Regions from separate parts of the Serratia rubidaea genome, predicted to be linked through region 3. Evidence: predicted binding sites of a transcription regulator. Region 3 holds the regulator's gene; each other region holds the start of a gene.
What was found. Region 3 encodes PurR, which represses purine synthesis genes. Its sites were predicted from a motif close to CANGCAAACGTTTGCNTG; they were not measured.
Positions count from the first base shown of each region.

Region 1: the regulator PurR is predicted to act here: its motif matches at 2,365-2,382, upstream of purT (formate-dependent phosphoribosylglycinamide formyltransferase).
Region 2: the regulator PurR is predicted to act here: its motif matches at 3,176-3,193, upstream of purH (bifunctional phosphoribosylaminoimidazolecarboxamide formyltransferase/IMP cyclohydrolase).
Region 4: the regulator PurR is predicted to act here: its motif matches at 2,068-2,085, upstream of glyA (serine hydroxymethyltransferase).

Region 1 is NZ_CP065640.1:4,358,667-4,363,627, reverse strand. It holds gene I6G83_RS20565 (glycosyltransferase) at 1-777, shown strand, start outside; gene I6G83_RS20560 (YoaH family protein) at 843-1,088, shown strand; gene purT (formate-dependent phosphoribosylglycinamide formyltransferase) at 1,133-2,311, opposite strand; gene I6G83_RS20550 (hypothetical protein) at 2,527-2,781, opposite strand; gene I6G83_RS20545 (DUF2778 domain-containing protein) at 2,774-3,286, opposite strand; gene cspE (transcription antiterminator/RNA stability regulator CspE) at 3,817-4,026, shown strand; gene dbpA (ATP-dependent RNA helicase DbpA) at 4,201-4,961, shown strand, end outside.
Region 2 is NZ_CP065640.1:1,843,196-1,848,156, reverse strand. It holds rRNA gene I6G83_RS08475 (23S ribosomal RNA) at 1-800, opposite strand, end outside; tRNA gene I6G83_RS08470 (tRNA-Glu) at 1,018-1,093, opposite strand; rRNA gene I6G83_RS08465 (16S ribosomal RNA) at 1,181-2,722, opposite strand; gene purH (bifunctional phosphoribosylaminoimidazolecarboxamide formyltransferase/IMP cyclohydrolase) at 3,335-4,924, shown strand.
Region 3 is NZ_CP065640.1:3,738,183-3,743,143, forward strand. It holds gene punC (purine nucleoside transporter PunC) at 192-1,397, opposite strand; gene punR (DNA-binding transcriptional activator PunR) at 1,519-2,445, shown strand; gene purR (HTH-type transcriptional repressor PurR) at 2,465-3,490, opposite strand; gene cydH (cytochrome bd-I oxidase subunit CydH) at 3,876-3,965, shown strand; gene sodB (superoxide dismutase [Fe]) at 4,033-4,611, opposite strand.
Region 4 is NZ_CP065640.1:228,666-233,626, forward strand. It holds gene I6G83_RS01050 (3-phenylpropionate MFS transporter) at 1-545, opposite strand, end outside; gene glyA (serine hydroxymethyltransferase) at 707-1,960, opposite strand; gene hmpA (NO-inducible flavohemoprotein) at 2,381-3,571, shown strand; gene glnB (nitrogen regulatory protein P-II) at 3,611-3,949, opposite strand; gene I6G83_RS01070 (NAD+ synthase) at 3,963-4,961, opposite strand, start outside.

The sequences.
Region 1 (4,961 bases), 620 kb from region 3:
GGGCTGGCGGCGGCGCGTGGTAAGTACGTCGCGTTTCCCGATGCGGATGATTTATTATCGCCGGAGATGTACGCCACACTGATCGCGCAGGCGGAAAAACATCAGCTGGATGTGATGCAGTGCAACGGCGAACGTTATTTTGAACACAGCGATGAACTGTTGCCGATTATTCCAGCGCAGCGTCTGGCATCCACTGAGGTTATTAGCGGACCGCGCTGGTTTGAGCGTGCGTTAAATTCGCGAAAATTTATTCACGTGGTGTGGCTGGCGATTTATCGGCTTGATTTTATTAAGCAACACCGGCTCTATTTTGAACCGGGTCTCCATCATCAGGATATTCCGTGGACGACCGAAGTGATGTTTAACGCCAAGCGGGTGAAGTACCTCAGCACGCCGCTGTATCGCCAGCGCGTACACGGTCAGTCGATCAGCAACCGCCGCCGCACCGGCGCGGCGAACGTCGACTATCAGCGCCACTATATGAAGATCATCGAGATGCTGGTGGCGCTGAACCGGCGCTATGCCGACCGCATCGCCATCCGCCCGGCGTTTCACTGGCAGATTACCCGCGAGGCGCTGGGGATTTGCCACAGCGTACGCCGCGAGCCGGAACTGGCGGCGCAGCAGCAAATCGTGCGCGAATTTTATCAGCGCGGCATGGACAGCATCATGGCGGCCAATGCGCGCGGCATTAAACAGAACTGGCATGTAATGCTGTGGCGCCATCGCCTGAAACAGTGGCGCAGCGAGGATAGCGGCTGTTCGCAGGCTGCGTGACGCCGGGCTTGCGGCGATGGTAACGCGCGGTATAATCCCCCTCCAAATTTGCCGGAGGTATAAACATGCTTGGAATGCCGTCGCTGAACCACCAGGAACAGCAGGAAGCCGCAGAGCGTATCCATCAGCTGATGGAGCAGGGCATGAGCAGCGGCGAAGCCATCGCCCGCGTTGCGCAGGAAATTCGTGAAAAGCATCAGGGCGAGCGGGTTGCCGTGCTGTTTGACGAGGAGGAGGACGGCGCGCCGGAAGCGCAGGATGCCTCCCGGGATGCCGAGCCGCAGCGCGAAGACGAAGAAGACGATTACTGAGGTCATATCCGGGCGCCGCGTCCTGCCGCGCCCGTTTCTTTGGGTTAACCCCGAACCACCACCGCCGCCGCTGCCCGTTTGGCCCGTTCAACCGCCTGATCGGTGGTGTCACCGCAGGCCAGCGCGACGCCTAAACGACGCCGGCCGGCAATCGTCGGTTTGCCGAACAGGCGTATCTGATTAGTGCCCTCCAGCGCCTGCGCCAGGCCGCTAAAGTGCAGATCGTCGCTGTCGAGCGTGGGGAGGATCACGGCGGAGGCCGCCGGGCCGAACTGGCGAATGGCGCCGATCGGCAGGCCGAGAAAGGCACGTACGTGCAGCGCAAATTCCGAGACGTCCTGCGAAATCAGCGTGACCATGCCAGTGTCATGCGGGCGCGGCGATACCTCGCTGAAAATCACCTCATCGCCGCAGATGAACAGTTCTACGCCGAACAGGCCGTAACCGCCGAGCGCTTTAACGACCTGGGCGGCAATCTGCTGCGCCCGCTCCAGCGCCAGGGCGGACATCTGCTGCGGCTGCCAGGATTCGCGATAGTCGCCGTCTTCCTGACGGTGGCCGATGGGCGCGCAGAAATGCACGCCGTCAACGGCGCTGATGGTCAGCAGGGTAATTTCAAAATCGAATTTGACCAGCCCTTCAACAATAACCCGGCCACCGCCGGCGCGGCCGCCACGCTGGGCGTAATCCCAGGCGGCGCTCAGTTGGGAAGGGTCGCGCAGCAGGCTCTGACCTTTGCCGGATGAACTCATCACCGGTTTGATAATGCAGGGGTAGCCGATATGCGCTATCGCCTGTCGGCAGCTCTCTTCATCGTCGGCAAAGCGGTAAGTGGAGGTGGGCAGCCCAAGCGTCTCTGCCGCCAGACGGCGAATGCCTTCACGGTTCATGGTCAGGCGAGTGGCCTCGGCGCACGGAACGACGTGGTGACCCTGCTGCTCCAGCTGCACCAGCATGTCGGTGGCGATAGCTTCAACCTCCGGCACGATATAGTCGGGACGTTCCTGTTCGATAACGGCCTTTAGCGCTTCGCCGTCCAGCATATTGATGACGTGGCTGCGGTGCGCCACATGCATTGCCGGCGCGTCGGCGTAACGGTCGACGGCAATCGTCTCCAGCCCCAGACGCTGGCATTCGATCGCCACTTCTTTGCCCAGTTCGCCGGATCCGAGCAGCATGACGCGGGTGGCGCCGGGGCGCAGGGCGGTTCCAATCGTTAGCATAATTTCGTACCTGATGTGAAAGTGAAGCCAAATGCAAACCAGCGCGCAGTATATACGAAAACGATTGCGTTGACAGCCGGCGCGCCTGCCGCCCGCGACCCGCGTCGGTTATCTCACAGGTTGCGTGTGTTGAATTAAGGTGTGGTGAGAAGGCTGGCGTGTGTTGCTGAAGTGGGACGCGCGCTCGGAACCTATACGCCCCCTTGGCGCTGCGATTAGCGTTTGAATTTACGGATGCTCCACTTGATGACAGACATCAGGAGGGCGGCGGTGATGAGCAAATAGCCGAGAACTACAGGTAGGAACGCGGGGTCCCGCTCTCCGTCAGTCTTGGCGATACCGGCCTCATTCATCCAGTTGCCCAACATGATGACGGTTGAGTCAACCAGTTCCTTGAGTAGTGGGACCTTGTTGAGAACAAGGAACGACACTACAAAGCAGACGACGAACAGAGCTACAGTTTTAAACATTGCAAGCCTCAAAGTTGGTCGATCCCGTTACATCCACGCGTCCATAAGCAAGGAGTTCCAGACGGGAGCCGGGGACCTTGAACTTCTTACGCTGAATGATTGCTTGGCGGAATCGGTTGAAGTCTGGGATATTGTAGAAGGTTATGCAACCGTGTGACTCTCCGCTACCGTCTGGCCTTAGTGGGTGAATCCGAAAGCTTCCTCTGTCTCTGCCATTAATCCACAGATTATCGGTGAGGGTATGGAAGCTGTAGAGGCCGAACCATTCATCGTGATTGGTCCCGTTCCAGAAATCCTTCGCGAAAGTCTGTAGCCGGTTGCGCATGCTTCCCTGTGGGCGATCGACAATCCAATACTGACCGGGAGGCAATGCCGCCGCATCCTTAAAGGAACATTCGGGCCGATTAATCATTGAAGGTTTGCCGCTGAATACCGGGAAAACACCAACGCCATAAACATGGAACTTCAGAACACGGCGGTCGACGGACACATCGTTATAATCCATTCTGCATATCTGCATCAGCAACTCTCCTTAGTTAACTGCTCCTGATAGAAATTATGCAGAAATAGTAAACAGCCGGGAACTGCCTAATCGCTTACTTTTTGTCCTTATTTTCGGTCGATAATCCTAGGCGTTTTCTTTGTCGACCGGAAGTCTTGTCAGCTTGTTTCGCATGTCGGTGTCTTCAGGTCTGGCCGACAGCCGGAGTCGGACCTCTTTACCCACCGAGGTCTGGCGAGGGTTCCCACTTTGTGTCGGCTTTGTGTCGGGCGCGGAGTTTTACCGGCGGTTGAGGACCTGAGGTCCTACAGCCAGGAAGAGCCACCAAGCCAGGGAGTCTATCGCCTGAAGCTTCCATAATCAGCACCTTACGTTAAAGCTGTGGTGCCGGTTTCACCCTGAATCAGCGAAAAAATTTGCCCTGCAGGCATGATTATGCGTTAATAATCGGCGGTGAAAGAAGACCTACATAACGCAGGGCCTTCGCGCCGTAAGTGCCGTAAAGGCAGGTTTATCAAGTAAAGGAAAGTCAAATGGCTAAGATCACTGGTCACGTAAAATGGTTTAACGAAAGCAAAGGCTTCGGCTTTATCACTCCAGCCGACGGTTCTAAGGACGTTTTCGTTCATTTTTCCGCAATCGTTAGCGATGGCTTCAAGACTCTGGCAGAAGGCCAGCAGGTTGAGTTCTCCATCCAGGACAGCCAACGTGGCCCGGCTGCAGCCGATGTTGTTGCTATCTAATTAGCGACCCGCTGCTGAAAAACCCGCTTCAGGCGGGTTTTTTTACGTGCATTTGCCGGGAACGGCCGCCAGGTATTATGACGCCGCCGGGCCTTCTCTGTTATCATCTGCCCCCAGAATCAGCTGCCGTCCGGCAGCGCCGCCTTTTCATCCGCCTATAAAGAGTTTATCGCCGTGAGCACAGTTTCCTTTTCTTCCCTGCCGCTGCCAGCCGCACAGCTGGCTAACCTCAACGAACTGGGGTATGCCGCCATGACGCCGGTGCAGGCCGCGGCGCTGCCCGCCATTTTGCAAGGGCGGGACGTTCGCGCCAAGGCCAAGACCGGCAGCGGTAAAACGGCGGCGTTCGGCATCGGCCTGCTGGATAAAATCAACGTCGGGCAGGTGGCGACGCAGGCGCTGGTGCTGTGCCCGACGCGTGAACTGGCCGATCAGGTCAGCAAAGAGCTGCGCCGTCTGGCGCGCTTTACCCAGAATATTAAAATTCTTACGCTGTGCGGCGGCCAGCCGATGGGGCCGCAGCTGGATTCACTGGTGCATGCGCCGCATATCGTGGTGGGGACGCCGGGACGCGTGCAGGAACACCTGCGGAAAAAAACGCTGCAGCTGGACGCGCTGAGCGTGCTGGTGCTCGATGAAGCCGACCGCATGCTGGACATGGGGTTTGCCGACGATATCGATGACGTGATTGCCTATACGCCACCGCAGCGTCAGACGCTGCTGTTTTCCGCCACCTATCCTGACGGCATCGAGCGCATCAGCGCCCGCGTGCAGCGGACGCCGCTCAACGTTGAAGTGGCCGACGACGACGCGCCGCTGACCATCGAACAGCGTTTCTATGAGACGACGCGCGACCAGCGTCCGGCGCTGCTGCTGGCCGCCATCCGTCACTATCAGCCGGCCTCCTGCGTGGTGTTTTGCAATACCAAGCGCGA
Region 2 (4,961 bases), 1.9 Mb from region 3:
TCCCGGTTTGATTGGCCTTTCACCCCCAGCCACAAGTCATCCGCTAATTTTTCAACATTAGTCGGTTCGGTCCTCCAGTTAGTGTTACCCAACCTTCAACCTGCCCATGGCTAGATCACCGGGTTTCGGGTCTATACCTTGCAACTAGACGCCCAGTTAAGACTCGGTTTCCCTACGGCTCCCCTATTCGGTTAACCTTGCTACAAAATATAAGTCGCTGACCCATTATACAAAAGGTACGCAGTCACACCCCGAAGGATGCTCCCACTGCTTGTACGTACACGGTTTCAGGTTCTATTTCACTCCCCTCGCCGGGGTTCTTTTCGCCTTTCCCTCACGGTACTGGTTCACTATCGGTCAGTCAGGAGTATTTAGCCTTGGAGGATGGTCCCCCCATATTCAGACAGGATAACACGTGTCCCGCCCTACTCATCGAACTCACGACCTGTGCATCTTCGTGTACGGGACTATCACCCTTTACTGTGCGACTTTCCAGACGCTTCCACTGACACACAAGCCGATTCAGGTTCTGGGCTGTTCCCCGTTCGCTCGCCGCTACTGGGGGAATCTCGGTTGATTTCTTTTCCTCGGGGTACTTAGATGTTTCAGTTCCCCCGGTTCGCCTCCTGCCACTATGTATTCATGACAGGATAGTGTGTCGAAACACACTGGGTTTCCCCATTCGGGTATCGTCGGTTATAACGGTTCATATCACCTTACCGACGCTTTTCGCAGATTAGCACGCCCTTCATCGCCTCTGACTGCCTAGGCATCCACCGTGTACGCTTAGTCACTTAACCTCACAACCCGAAGATGTTTCACTTCGCGTTGCAAACATTTGAGAGACTCTATGACAGGTTACTCCTTATCCCAAACTTCTACGGAGGGACAAGTTTCAGCCGTCATGTTTCAATTTTCAGCTTGTTCCAGATTGTTAAAGAGCAAATATCTCAAACATGACTCGCAAGTCAGTTTTGAGATATCGTTTGATACCGTCTTTCACCCGATATCAGCAAGTGGCGTCCCCTAGGGGATTCGAACCCCTGTTACCGCCGTGAAAGGGCGGTGTCCTAGGCCTCTAGACGAAGGGGACACTGAATATGTCGGCTTCGCAGACGCTTTGCTCGTTCTTTTCATCAGACAATCTGTGTGGACACTGCACAGTCAGGATATCTTTAGGTAAGGAGGTGATCCAACCGCAGGTTCCCCTACGGTTACCTTGTTACGACTTCACCCCAGTCATGAATCACAAAGTGGTAAGCGCCCTCCCGAAGGTTAAGCTACCTACTTCTTTTGCAACCCACTCCCATGGTGTGACGGGCGGTGTGTACAAGGCCCGGGAACGTATTCACCGTAGCATTCTGATCTACGATTACTAGCGATTCCGACTTCATGGAGTCGAGTTGCAGACTCCAATCCGGACTACGACGTACTTTATGAGGTCCGCTTGCCCTCGCAGGTTCGCTTCTCTTTGTATACGCCATTGTAGCACGTGTGTAGCCCTACTCGTAAGGGCCATGATGACTTGACGTCATCCCCACCTTCCTCCAGTTTATCACTGGCAGTCTCCTTTGAGTTCCCGGCCGAACCGCTGGCAACAAAGGATAAGGGTTGCGCTCGTTGCGGGACTTAACCCAACATTTCACAACACGAGCTGACGACAGCCATGCAGCACCTGTCTCAGAGTTCCCGAAGGCACCAATCCATCTCTGGAAAGTTCTCTGGATGTCAAGAGTAGGTAAGGTTCTTCGCGTTGCATCGAATTAAACCACATGCTCCACCGCTTGTGCGGGCCCCCGTCAATTCATTTGAGTTTTAACCTTGCGGCCGTACTCCCCAGGCGGTCGATTTAACGCGTTAGCTCCGGAAGCCACGCCTCAAGGGCACAACCTCCAAATCGACATCGTTTACGGCGTGGACTACCAGGGTATCTAATCCTGTTTGCTCCCCACGCTTTCGCACCTGAGCGTCAGTCTTCGTCCAGGGGGCCGCCTTCGCCACCGGTATTCCTCCAGATCTCTACGCATTTCACCGCTACACCTGGAATTCTACCCCCCTCTACGAGACTCTAGCTTGCCAGTTTCAAATGCAGTTCCCAAGTTAAGCTCGGGGATTTCACATCTGACTTAACAAACCGCCTGCGTGCGCTTTACGCCCAGTAATTCCGATTAACGCTTGCACCCTCCGTATTACCGCGGCTGCTGGCACGGAGTTAGCCGGTGCTTCTTCTGCGAGTAACGTCAATTGATGAACGTATTAAGTTCACCACCTTCCTCCTCGCTGAAAGTGCTTTACAACCCGAAGGCCTTCTTCACACACGCGGCATGGCTGCATCAGGCTTGCGCCCATTGTGCAATATTCCCCACTGCTGCCTCCCGTAGGAGTCTGGACCGTGTCTCAGTTCCAGTGTGGCTGGTCATCCTCTCAGACCAGCTAGGGATCGTCGCCTAGGTGAGCCATTACCCCACCTACTAGCTAATCCCATCTGGGTTCATCCGATGGTGTGAGGCCCGAAGGTCCCCCACTTTGGTCTTGCGACGTTATGCGGTATTAGCCACCGTTTCCAGTGGTTATCCCCCTCCATCGGGCAGATCCCCAGACATTACTCACCCGTCCGCCGCTCGCCGGCGAGGAAGCAAGCTTCCTCCCGCTGCCGCTCGACTTGCATGTGTTAGGCCTGCCGCCAGCGTTCAATCTGAGCCATGATCAAACTCTTCAATTAAAAGCTTGATTCGCTAAGTTAATAGCTGTTGCTCAAAGATTTACTGCATGAATTTTACTTCAGTTAGTCACTCTTCAAGACTTGATATTTTTTTGCATCCGAAGATGCTGGATATCGTCTTGTGAGTGCCCACACAGATTGTCTGATAAATTGTTAAAGAGCAGTGAGTTACGCGCTTTCGCTTGCTAACTCGAGGTGGCGTATATTACGCTTTCCTCTTTCAGAGTCAACCCGTTTTTTCAGGATTTTTTCTCTTTCGTCTCGGTCGCTGTGTGAAGTGAATCACTTGCGCCGTGTCGATGGAGGCGCATTATAGGGAGTTCCGCGCAGGCCGCAACAGGTATTTTCAGCAAAAACGATCGTTTGCTGCATTCCACAGCAAAAGCCGCCCTTATACCCACTTTTGCACAAACTTATCCACAATCCGTATTTGAACGGAAAATTTACGAGCACCACGCAAACGTTTTCGCTACAATTCCCGGCGATGAAACGATCCCCCTTTATGGGGGCGTTACCTGAATCTGTTCCTGTTCCTCTTTATATAGAGAGTTAAAAGGTAGAGATTCACGTAACGCTCTTTATATTGCGACTCAAAAGCCAAGGGATAAAACCATGCAACAACCTCGTCCAATCCGCCGGGCCCTGCTCAGCGTTTCTGACAAAGCCGGTATCGTTGAATTTGCGCAGGCGCTGTCACAGCGCGGCGTTGAACTCCTGTCTACCGGCGGCACCGCCCGTCTGCTGGCCGATGCCGGCCTGCCTGTCACCGAAGTGTCCGACTACACCGGTTTCCCGGAGATGATGGACGGACGAGTCAAAACCCTGCATCCCAAAGTACACGGCGGCATTCTCGGCCGGCGCGGCCAGGATGACGCCATCATGAGCCAGCATGCGATCCAGCCGATCGATATGGTGGTCGTCAACCTGTATCCTTTCGCCCAGACCGTCGCACGCCCGGATTGCTCGCTGGAAGACGCGGTAGAGAACATCGATATCGGCGGGCCAACCATGGTGCGCTCCGCCGCCAAGAACCATAAAGACGTCGCCATCGTCGTCAAGAGCAGCGACTACGCGGCTATTATTGGCGAGATGGATAACAACGACGGCTCCCTGCTGTACACAACCCGCTTCAATCTGGCGATCAAGGCCTTTGAGCACACTGCCGCCTATGACAGCATGATCGCCAACTACTTCGGCACGCTGGTGCCGGCTTACCACGGCGATACCGAACAGCCTGCCGGCCGCTTCCCGCGCACCCTGAACCTGAACTACGTGAAAAAGCAGGATATGCGCTACGGGGAAAACAGCCACCAGCAGGCCGCCTTCTATATAGAAGAGAACCTGCAGGAAGCCTCCGTCGCCACGGCGCAGCAGCTGCAGGGTAAAGCGCTCTCTTACAACAACATCGCGGATACCGACGCCGCGCTGGAGTGTGTGAAAGAGTTCGCCGAGCCGGCCTGCGTGATCGTCAAACATGCCAACCCATGCGGCGTGGCGATTGGCGACGACATTCTGGCCGCCTACGAGCGCGCTTATAAAACCGACCCGACCTCCGCATTCGGCGGCATCATCGCCTTTAACCGCGAGCTGGACGCCGCCGCTGCGCAGGCGATTATCAGCCGCCAGTTCGTGGAAGTGATTATCGCGCCAAGCGTCAGTGAAGAAGCACGCAGCCTGTTGGCCGCCAAACAGAACGTGCGCGTACTGGCTTGCGGGCAGTGGCAGCAGCGCGTTGCCGGCCTGGACTTCAAACGCGTTAACGGCGGCCTGCTGGTGCAGGATCGCGATTTAGGCATGGTGAGCACCGATGACCTGCGCGTCGTCACCGAACGCCAGCCAAGTGAGCAGGAGCTGCGCGACGCGCTGTTCTGCTGGAAAGTGGCCAAGTTCGTGAAGTCCAACGCCATTGTCTATGCGCGCGACAATATGACCATCGGCATCGGCGCCGGCCAGATGAGCCGCGTTTACTCCGCCAAAATCGCCGGTATCAAGGCGGGTGATGAAGGGTTGGAAGTGAAAGGGTCCGCGATGGCGTCTGACGCCTTCTTCCCGTTCCGCGACGGTATTGATGCCGCAGCGGCAGTGGGCATCACCTGCGTGATCCAGCCGGGCGGCTCCATCCGCGACGACGAAGTCATCGCCGCCGCCAACGAGCACGGCATCGCCATGATCTTCACCGACATGCGCCATTTCCGCCATTAATCCCCTGTTATTGCGTGCGCCGCGTGGCGCACGTCGT
Region 3 (4,961 bases):
GCTGGCAGGGTAAACTCATCAATTAAAGTAAAAAAGTGACGCCATTGGCGACCACGAAACGCCACGGGTTAATACGAGAAATTGCTATGTTATTTTTAGCGCTTTTTTGAGTATAGGCCTGCCGAGACGCTTACTCAACCGTAAATCGTGCTCGGCAGACATGTCATTTAAGTGAATATTATTATGGGTAATTATGACGCAGAGTTAGCATGCTGACGGTGCTCGGCGTCCTGTGGGCGTGCGCCGCTGCCGCGCTGCAGCAGATAGCCGGCGGCGGCCAGGACGACCGTGGCAACCATTACCGTTACCGTCGCCAGCAACGGCTGCGCGATATAGGCGGACACCAGCATACTGGCGACGAAACACAGGCCCAGCTGCAGGGTATTTTGCAGCGCCGCCGCTTTACCGGTGCTTTCCGGGAACGGCGTCAGCGCATTCGCCACCACGATCGGGTAGGTGGCGCCGTTAACCAGCGCCATCAGGCAGAAGGGGATCAGCAGCGTGGTCAGCGTCGGCGTGGTCAGGGTAGCAACCAGATACAGCGCCACCATGCTGACGGCGTACATCACCAGCAGCCACGGCAGCAGCGTATTGCCGTTCGTACGGCTTAATGCGCTGCGGCAGCCGAACCCCCCGAGCAGAAACGCCAGCGTCTGCGGCACGTAACTCAGGCCGATATCGTTCGGAGTGTAGCCCATACTGCCCAGAATAAACGGCGAACCGGTCAGCCAGGCGAAGAAACCGGCTGAGCAGGCGGCGTATACCAGCACGTTGCCGCTGTACAGCGGCGACTTCAGCAGCTGCAGGAAACCGATGCCGGGTGCGGCGCCTTCGTCGGCGCGCGGGCGCGGCTTGTCACGCAGCAGCAGCGTCGGCAGCAGCAACAGCAGCGTGATCGCCAGCAGCACGGCGAAAATGGCGCGCCAGCTCAGATGGTTCAGCAGCCAGGCGCCGACCAGCGGCGCCAGCGCCGGGGAGAGGGCGACCAGCGGCATAATGGTGGCGAACACCTGGTTGGCGCGGCTGCCGGGATAGCGGTCGATGACGATGGCCTGCCAGGTCACCGCGGCGGCGCAGACGCCGACCGCCTGGATAAAGCGCAGCGTCCACAGCTGCAGCGCATTAGTGGCCCACAGCATGCCAAGACAGCCGAGGCCGAACAGCGCCAGGCCAATCAGCAGCACCGGTTTGCGCCCCAGCCGGTCGGACAGCGGGCCCCACAGCAGTTGCGCAAAGGCGAAGCCGGCCAGGAAGATACTCAGGCTGGCGCTGATCGCGCCGGGAGAAATTTGCAGGTCGTGCTGCATCATGCCGAAGGCCGGCAGGTACATATCCGTGGCCAGAAAGCCGAGCATACTCAGGCCGGCCAGATAACACATAAATCCAAAGTTTCGCATAGTCGTTCTCAGTCGTTATTTGTGATGCAGGTTTTCACGCCGCGCAGTGTATCCGGCTGGATCTCTGGTTGTGAAACGGTAATATTTGCATACTGGTTTGAAAAATTTTGCAGGCAAACGCATGTGGTCTGAATATTCTCTGGATGTGGTCGACGCCGTGGCGCGTACCGGCAGTTTCAGCGCGGCGGCGCAGGAGCTGCACCGTGTCCCTTCCGCGGTCAGCTATACCGTGCGCCAGCTGGAGCAGTGGCTGGCGGTGCCGCTGTTTGAGCGGCGCCATCGCGACGTGACGCTGACGCCGGCCGGCGCGCTGTTTGTACAGGAATCGCGCGCTGTTATCAAAAAAATGCTCGACACGCGGCGTCAGTGTCAGCAGGTCGCCAACGGCTGGCGCGGCCAGGTGAAGATCGCCGTCGATCTGATCGTAAAGCCGCAGCGCTGCCGGCAGCTGGTGCTGGATTTTTATCGCCACTTCCCGGACGTTGAACTGCTGCTGCAGCCGGAGGTGTTTAACGGCGTCTGGGATGCGCTGGTGGACGGCCGCGCCGAAATGGCGATCGGCGCCACGCGCGCGGTGCCCACCGGCGGCGGGTTCGCCTTTCGCGATATGGGCTTTATGAACTGGCTGTGCGTGGTCAGCGCCGAGCATCCGCTGGCCGGGCTGAGCGGCGCGCTCAGCGATGAACAGCTGCGCCCCTATCCGGCGCTGCTGCTGGAGGATACCTCGCGCAGCCTGCCCAAACGCGTCACCTGGTCGCTGGATAACCAGCGTCGGCTGGTGGTGCCGGACTGGGTGTCGGCGGTGGATTGCCTGCGCGGCGGCTTATGCGTCGGCATGGCGCCGGCGCACCGGGTGCTGCCGCTGGTGGCGCGTGGTGAGCTGGCGGTGCTGCAGTTACAGGAGCCGTTTCCCCCCAGCGCCTGCTGCCTGACCTGGCAGCAGCCTAACCAGTCGCCGGCCATCGCCTGGCTGCTGGATTATCTGGGGGACAGTGAAACCTTGAATCAGGAGTGGCTGAGTGAGGAGCAGGGGCCGGCGGAGGCGTAAACGCGCCGGCCTGCCGTGCTTAGCGGCGGTAATCGATAAAGGGACCGTCGGCCACGGAACGCCGCTCGATCAGTTTAGGATGCACTTCGATCACCTGCGACTCCTCTCGCTTGCTGATAATACGGTCCAGCAGCATGGTGAAGGCCATTTCACCCAGACGCTCTTTCGGCTGGTGCACCGTGGTCAGGGCCGGGGTGAAGTAGCGCGCGTTGCGCACGTTGTCATAACCGATCACTGAAATATCCTGCGGTACGCGCAGGCCCAGCTCGTCCGCGGCGCAAATGGCGCCCATCGCCATAATATCGCCGCCGCAGAATACCGCCGTCGGGCGGTGCTTTTGCGACAGGATCTGGTGCATCGCCTTATAGCCGGATTCCGGTTCGAAGTCGCCCTGTACGATCCACTCGTTGCGCAACTCAATATTGGCTTCCTGCAGGGCCTTCAGGAAACCCTGATGGCGGCCGCCGCCGGTGTTGCGCGACAGCTGGCCGGGGATGGCGCCGATCTCGCGGTGGCCGCGTTCGATCAGATAGCGGCCCGCCAGATAGCCGCCTTCGAAGGCGTTATCGATAATGGTGTCGGTAAAGTCACTGCGCGCCACGCCCCAGTCCATCACCACCATTGGGATATTGCGGTGGTCTTCCAGCATGCCGAGCAGCTGATCGGGGTATTCGGAACACATCACCAGCAGGCCGTCGACGCGTTTTTGCGCCAGCATCGCCAGATAGGCGCGCTGCTTGTCCAGATTATTGTGCGAGTTGCACAGAATCAGGGTGTAGCCTTTGCTGTAGCAGCTGTTTTCCACCGCCTCAATCACTTCAGCAAAGTAGGGCGCTTCGCTGGAGGTTGCCAGCAGGCCGATGGATTTGGTGTGGTTGACCTTCAGGCTGCGGGCAACCGCGCTCGGCGAATAGTGCAGATCTTTAATGGCTGCCCAGACCGCCGCCTTGGTCTCTTCGGCGACGAAACGGGTCTTATTGATGACGTGGGAAACGGTGGTGGTGGAAACGCCCGCGCGTTTGGCCACATCTTTAATCGTTGCCATGTAAAGATGACTCCTGAACTCACATGTTTGCAGTATGTAAGTATGTTGTTAATCGTTTGCCTGCGTATATCCTGCTCCAAAATCTCGAAAACGTAGTTTTTAGTTTGGAAGTCGTAAGCCGCTTGCTTAGTTCGGAGGGGCGCGTGGCCGGTACGCAGCAGTGAACTGCGAATTTTGGCGTATATTGCGCAAAAGTGGAAGAGCAAATCAGCATTATCCGTCGGGAAAGCGGCGAATATTTTAATCTTGGCCCTTTTTTTGCCGCAACATTATCGGGCGTTGCGCAAAATCAATTGGGGATTGCCGCGAACTGTGGGAAAATAATTTGACCCATTAATACTGTGGGCTTTATGCTGGCGTCGAGAAACAGATAAGGGAGTTTCTGATGGAAACCGAGTTAAAATTGTCACTGTTCACCACCGCCTGCGCGCTGGTGATGATTATTGCCTTTAGTTTTATTGCTGCGCTGAACTGATTGTTCGGCGAAATATAAAAAGGCGCAGTAAACACTGCGCCTTTTCTGTTGGCCAGATAACTGACGATTACGCCAGGTTTTCCGCCACGAATGCCCAGTTAACCAACGCCCAGAAGTTTTCCAGGTAGTTAGGACGCGCATTGCGGTAGTCGATGTAGTAAGCGTGTTCCCACACGTCCACGGTCAGCAGCGGTTTGTCGTCACCGGTCAGCGGGGTAGCCGCGTTGGAGGTGTTGACGATCGCCAGCGAGCCGTCGGCCTTTTTCACCAGCCAGGTCCAGCCGGCGCCGAAGTTGCCGACGGCGGATTTGGTGAACTCTTCTTTGAACTTGGCGAAAGAGCCGAAGGACTGGTTGATGGCGTCAGCCACCGCGCCGGTAGGTTCACCGCCGCCCTGAGGCGACAGGCAGTGCCAGTAGAAGGTGTGGTTCCACACCTGCGCCGCGTTGTTGAACACGCCGCCGGTAGAGGTTTTCACGATCTCTTCCAGGGTTTTGCCTTCGAACTCGCTGCCTTTCACCAGGTTGTTCAGGTTTACCACGTAGGTGTTGTGGTGCTTGCCGTAGTGGTATTCCAGCGTTTCAGCGGAAATGTGCGGTTCGAGAGCGTCTTTGGCGTACGGTAATGCAGGTAATTCAAACGACATTGCTTTCTCCTTATTGATATAGCGCCAGATGCCCATGGCCGCCTGCGGGATGTGGTGGTGCGGGTGACCCCTCAGACGAAACCGTGCTGCTTATACCCGTCATACTTCAGGCTGCAGAGACGTTGGCTGCGTTCAGTCATCCCGCAGTAAGTCCTTCGGGATGCCTTCCCTTGCCGCTGTCCGCCACGCGAATTATTGCGGGTATATCCGGGCATCGAGTTGTTATGTTTTTTTTAAGGTTATTAATTCTAACGACTTTCAAAGGGAAGGGAAGGTTTAAAACGTGCTAAGCGTTCAACTGCTTAAAGCGTCGACAGTGACGCCGGCGGGGGATAAATGGCTGAGCCAGG
Region 4 (4,961 bases), 1.5 Mb from region 3:
GGCATCACCGTCGGTTTCAGCAGCATGCCCAGCAGCATCGCCAACAGGCTGGCGAGCAAACAGTATAAAACGGCGCTATGCCCCCAAGCCGCCACCAGCTGGCCGGTCAACGCGGAGCCAATCACAAACGCCAGCGATCCCCACAGCCGCACCCGGCCGTAGTCCAGCGTAATCTGCTTTTGCCAGGTGCCGGCCAACGCGTCGGTCAGCGGCACCAGCGGCGAGAAGAACAGGTTAAAGCCGGCAATAACCAACATCAGCCAGCCCCAGGCGTTGCCAAAACAGAAGCCGACGGCGAAGGCCAGCGTCAGCAGCGCCAGAATACGCAGCGCCGTCACCAGATTGGCGGGATCTTTTACCCGTGGCGCAATCAGCAGGCTGCCGAGAAAGCGCGCCACCAGACCGGCGCCCAGTAAAATACCGATGACATCAGGCTCCAGCCCTTCGCCCTTAAGCCAGACGCTCCAGAACGGGAGATAAATGCCGTAAGAAAAGAAGTAGGTGAAATAGCTGAGCGCCAGCCAGCGTGTTGATTGCAGAACCATGTTCCCTCCGGTGTGTGGACGATACTTTGACAGAGCTCACACCGGCCCGCAATAACGCTTACGACCTATAAGGTGATAGTGCCAAATACCTCACACTTTGCCCGGCAGCAGGCGTAAAAAAACCCGCCGCAGCGGGTTTTTTCAGGGTGCGGCAACGCGGGTTACGCGTAAACCGGCAGACGGGCGCAGATATCCAGCACTTTCTGTTTGGTGCGTTCGATAACGGCTTCGTCATTGATGTTGTCCAGCACGTCGCAGATCCAGCCGGCCAGCTCGCGCACTTCAGCTTCCTTGAAGCCGCGACGGGTAACCGCCGGGGTGCCGATACGGATGCCGGAGGTAACGAACGGGCTCTTCGGATCGTTCGGTACGCTGTTTTTGTTGACGGTGATATTGGCACGGCCCAGCGCGGCGTCGGCTTCTTTACCGGTCAGGTTTTTGTCTACCAGAGCCAGCAGGAACAGGTGGTTGTGCGTACCGCCGGAAACCACTTTGTAACCGCGCTCCAGCACGACTTCCACCATCGCCTTGGCGTTTTTTGCCACCTGCTGCTGATAAGCCTTGAACTCTGGCTCCATCGCTTCTTTCAGCGCCACCGCTTTACCGGCGATCACGTGCATCAGCGGGCCGCCCTGGCCGCCAGGGAACACGGCGGAGTTCAGTTTTTTATACAGCTCTTCGTCGCCGCCCTTCGCCAGGATCAGGCCGCCGCGCGGACCGGCCAGCGTTTTGTGGGTGGTGGTGGTAACGATGTGCGCATGAGGAACCGGGTTCGGGTAGACGCCTGCGGCAATCAGGCCGGCCACGTGCGCCATGTCAACGAACAGGTAGGCGCCGATGCTGTCGGCGATTTCACGCATTTTGGCCCAGTCAACCACGCCGGAGTAAGCGGAGAAACCGCCGATGATCATTTTCGGCTTGTGGGTCTGCGCCTGCTGAGCCAGGTCGTCATAGTCGATTTGGCCTTGCTCGTCGATGCCGTAAGGCACCACGTTGTACAGTTTGCCGGACAGGTTAACCGGAGAGCCGTGAGTCAGGTGGCCGCCGTGCGCCAGGTTCATCCCCAGGATGGTGTCGCCCGGCTGCAGCAGCGCGGTGTACACGGCGAAGTTGGCCTGAGAGCCGGAGTGCGGCTGCACGTTGGCGTAGTCGGCGCCGAACAGCGCCTTCGCGCGGTCAATCGCCAGCTGCTCGACGATATCCACATATTCGCAACCACCGTAATAACGCTTGCCCGGATAGCCTTCTGCGTATTTGTTGGTCAACTGAGAACCCTGAGCCTGCATCACGCGCGGGCTGGTGTAGTTTTCAGAGGCAATCAGTTCGATGTGCTCTTCCTGACGAACGACTTCCTGTTCCATTGCGCGCCACAGTTCGGCATCGTAATCTGCAATGTTCATTTCACGCTTTAACATCCGGCATCTCCCGACTCAATCAGCTAACTTAAAATCACCCGTATTGGGTTGTGGGCCACAGTGTAAACTGTTTTCCCCCATTGAGGATAGGCCTTGACAGAGGTTTTTACGCAAACGATTGGCTTGAGGCTGCGCAAGGCTTTAATCCATTTACGCTTCCCGCATTTCAACGGATATTTTCTCATCAGCCCGATGCGCTTTTTTCATGTTCTGTGAGGCGGATCGCCAGTTAACAAACACGCAACAAAAAAGCGGGTATTTACAACCTGTTAAGAAGCCTATAAGATTCATTTAAAATACAACATTAAAGATGCATTATAAGGCTGCCCCGCGCCCCGGCAAAAACAGGGAGCACCGTGGGGGTAAACTGATGACCCGCCTGATCCCCGATGCAGGCCGGACATATACAGGAGTATGACCATGCTGGACCAACAAACCATCGCCACCGTCAAATCTACCATTCCTCTGTTGGCGGCGACCGGCCCCAAACTGACCGCCCATTTCTACGACCGCATGTTTACCCACAATCCCGAGTTGAAAGATATTTTCAACATGAGCAACCAGCGTAATGGCGACCAGCGGCAGGCGCTGTTCGACGCCATCTGCGCCTATGCCGGCAATCTGGAAAATCTGGCGGCGCTGCTGCCGGCGGTGGAGCGCATCGCGCAAAAACACACCAGCTTCAATATCCAGCCGGAGCAATACCAGATCGTCGGCACCCACCTGCTGGCGACGCTGGATGAGATGTTCAGCCCGGGTCAGGAGGTGCTGGACGCCTGGGGCAAAGCCTACGGCGTGTTGGCCAACGTATTTATCCAGCGTGAAGGGCAAATCTATCAGGAGAGCGCCGATGGCGACGGCGGCTGGCGCGATCGCCGCGCGTTCCGCATTGTGAAGAAACAGCCGCAGAGCGAGATCATCAGCAGCTTTATTCTGGCGCCGGTGGACGGCGGCAAGGTGGTCGACTTTAAGCCGGGACAGTATCTGGCGGTGTATATCAAGGACGAGGGCCTGGAGCATCAGGAGATCCGGCAATACTCCCTGACCGCCGCCCCTAACGGCGAATATTACCGCATTGCGGTCAAGCGCGAGGATCGCGGCCTGGTGTCCAACTACCTGCATCAGAAAGCGCAGGAAGGCGACGTCATCGATATCGCGCCGCCGCACGGCGACTTCTTCCTCGACGTCACACCGAACACGCCGGTGGCGCTGATCTCCGCCGGCGTTGGTCAGACGCCGATGCTGGGCATGCTCAACACGCTGCACGCCGGGCAGCATCAGGCCGAGGTGCACTGGCTGCACGCGGCGGAAAACGGCCAGGTGCACGCCTTTGCCGATGAAGTGGCGGCCATCGCCGCCGAGATGCCGAACCTCAGCCGTCACGTCTGGTACCGTGAACCGGGCCAGAACGATGTGGCAGGCCGTGACTATCAGTCCAGCGGTCTGATGGATCTCGGCGCGCTGCGCGCTACGCTGGTCAATCCGCAGATGCACTACTACTTCTGCGGCCCGGTCGGCTTTATGCAGTTTGTCGCCAAACAGCTGCTGGAGATGGGCGTCGACGCCGAACGCATGCATTACGAATGCTTCGGCCCGCATAAAGTCCTGTAAGGCTCGCCGCCGGGCAGGCTCCCCTGCCCGGCGCATCGTTTAAATCGCCTCTTCGTCCTGCTCGCCGGTGCGGATTCGCACCACGCGCGCCACGTCAAAGACGAAGATCTTGCCGTCGCCAATTTTGCCGGTCTGCGCGGTCTGCATAATGGTTTCCACGCAGGTGTCGACGATATCGTCGGCCACCACGATCTCAATCTTCACCTTCGGCAAAAAGTCGACCATATACTCCGCGCCGCGGTACAGCTCGGTATGCCCCTTCTGGCGGCCAAAGCCTTTGACCTCGGTGACGGTCATCCCGGTAATGCCGACTTCCGCCAGCGCTTCACGCACGTCATCCAGTTTGAACGGCTTGATAATCGCGTCAATCTTCTTCATGTCTGTTCCTTAATTACCAATTTTTGCGGCCAAAGCCGGATGTGATCGGATAGCGACGGTCCTTGCCGAAGTTGCGGGCGGTAATACGCGGCCCGACGGCGGCCTGACGTCGTTTATATTCGTTGATATCCACCAGACGGATCACCTTGCGCACCACCGCCTCGTCAAAGCCGGCCGCCACCAGATCGGCCACCGACTTATCGTGTTCGACATAGCCTTCCAGAATCGCATCAAGAATGTCATACGGCGGCAGGCTGTCCTGATCGACCTGATCCGGCGCCAGCTCCGCCGACGGCGGACGGTCAATCACCCGCTGCGGGATAACATAGGAGACGGTATTGCGGTACTCCGACAGTTTAAACACCAGCGTTTTCGGCACGTCTTTCAGCACGTCGAAACCGCCGGCCATATCGCCGTACAGCGTCGCATAGCCCACCGCCATCTCGCTCTTGTTGCCGGTGGTAAGCACGATGCTGCGGCGCTTGTTGGACAGCGCCATCAGCACCACGCCGCGGCAGCGCGCCTGCAGGTTCTCTTCGGTGGTGTCGCGCTCGGTGCCGGCGAACATCGGCGCCAGCTGCCCCATAAAGGCGTCGAACATCGGCTCGATGGACACCACGTCAAACTCCACGCCCAGAATTTCCGCCTCTTCTTTCGCGTCGGCGATACTGATATCGGCGGTATAGCGGAACGGCATCATCAGCGCCTGCACTTTTTCTTTGCCGAGCGCGTCAACGGCAATCGCCAGCGTCAGCGCCGAGTCGATGCCGCCGGACAAGCCGAGCACCGCCCCCTGGAAGCCGTTCTTATTCACATAGTCGCGCACCGCCAGCACCAGCGCCTCGTAAATCTGCGCCAGCTGCGGCAGTTCGGCGGCCGGCGCGGTCATCGGCTCGACCTCCAGCTCGTTGAAGCGCAGCAGGGTAACCTGCTCGGCAAAGGCCGCCAGGCGGTGCGTCATATTGCCGGATGCGTCAAACACCTTCGAACAGCCGTCGAAAATCAACTCATC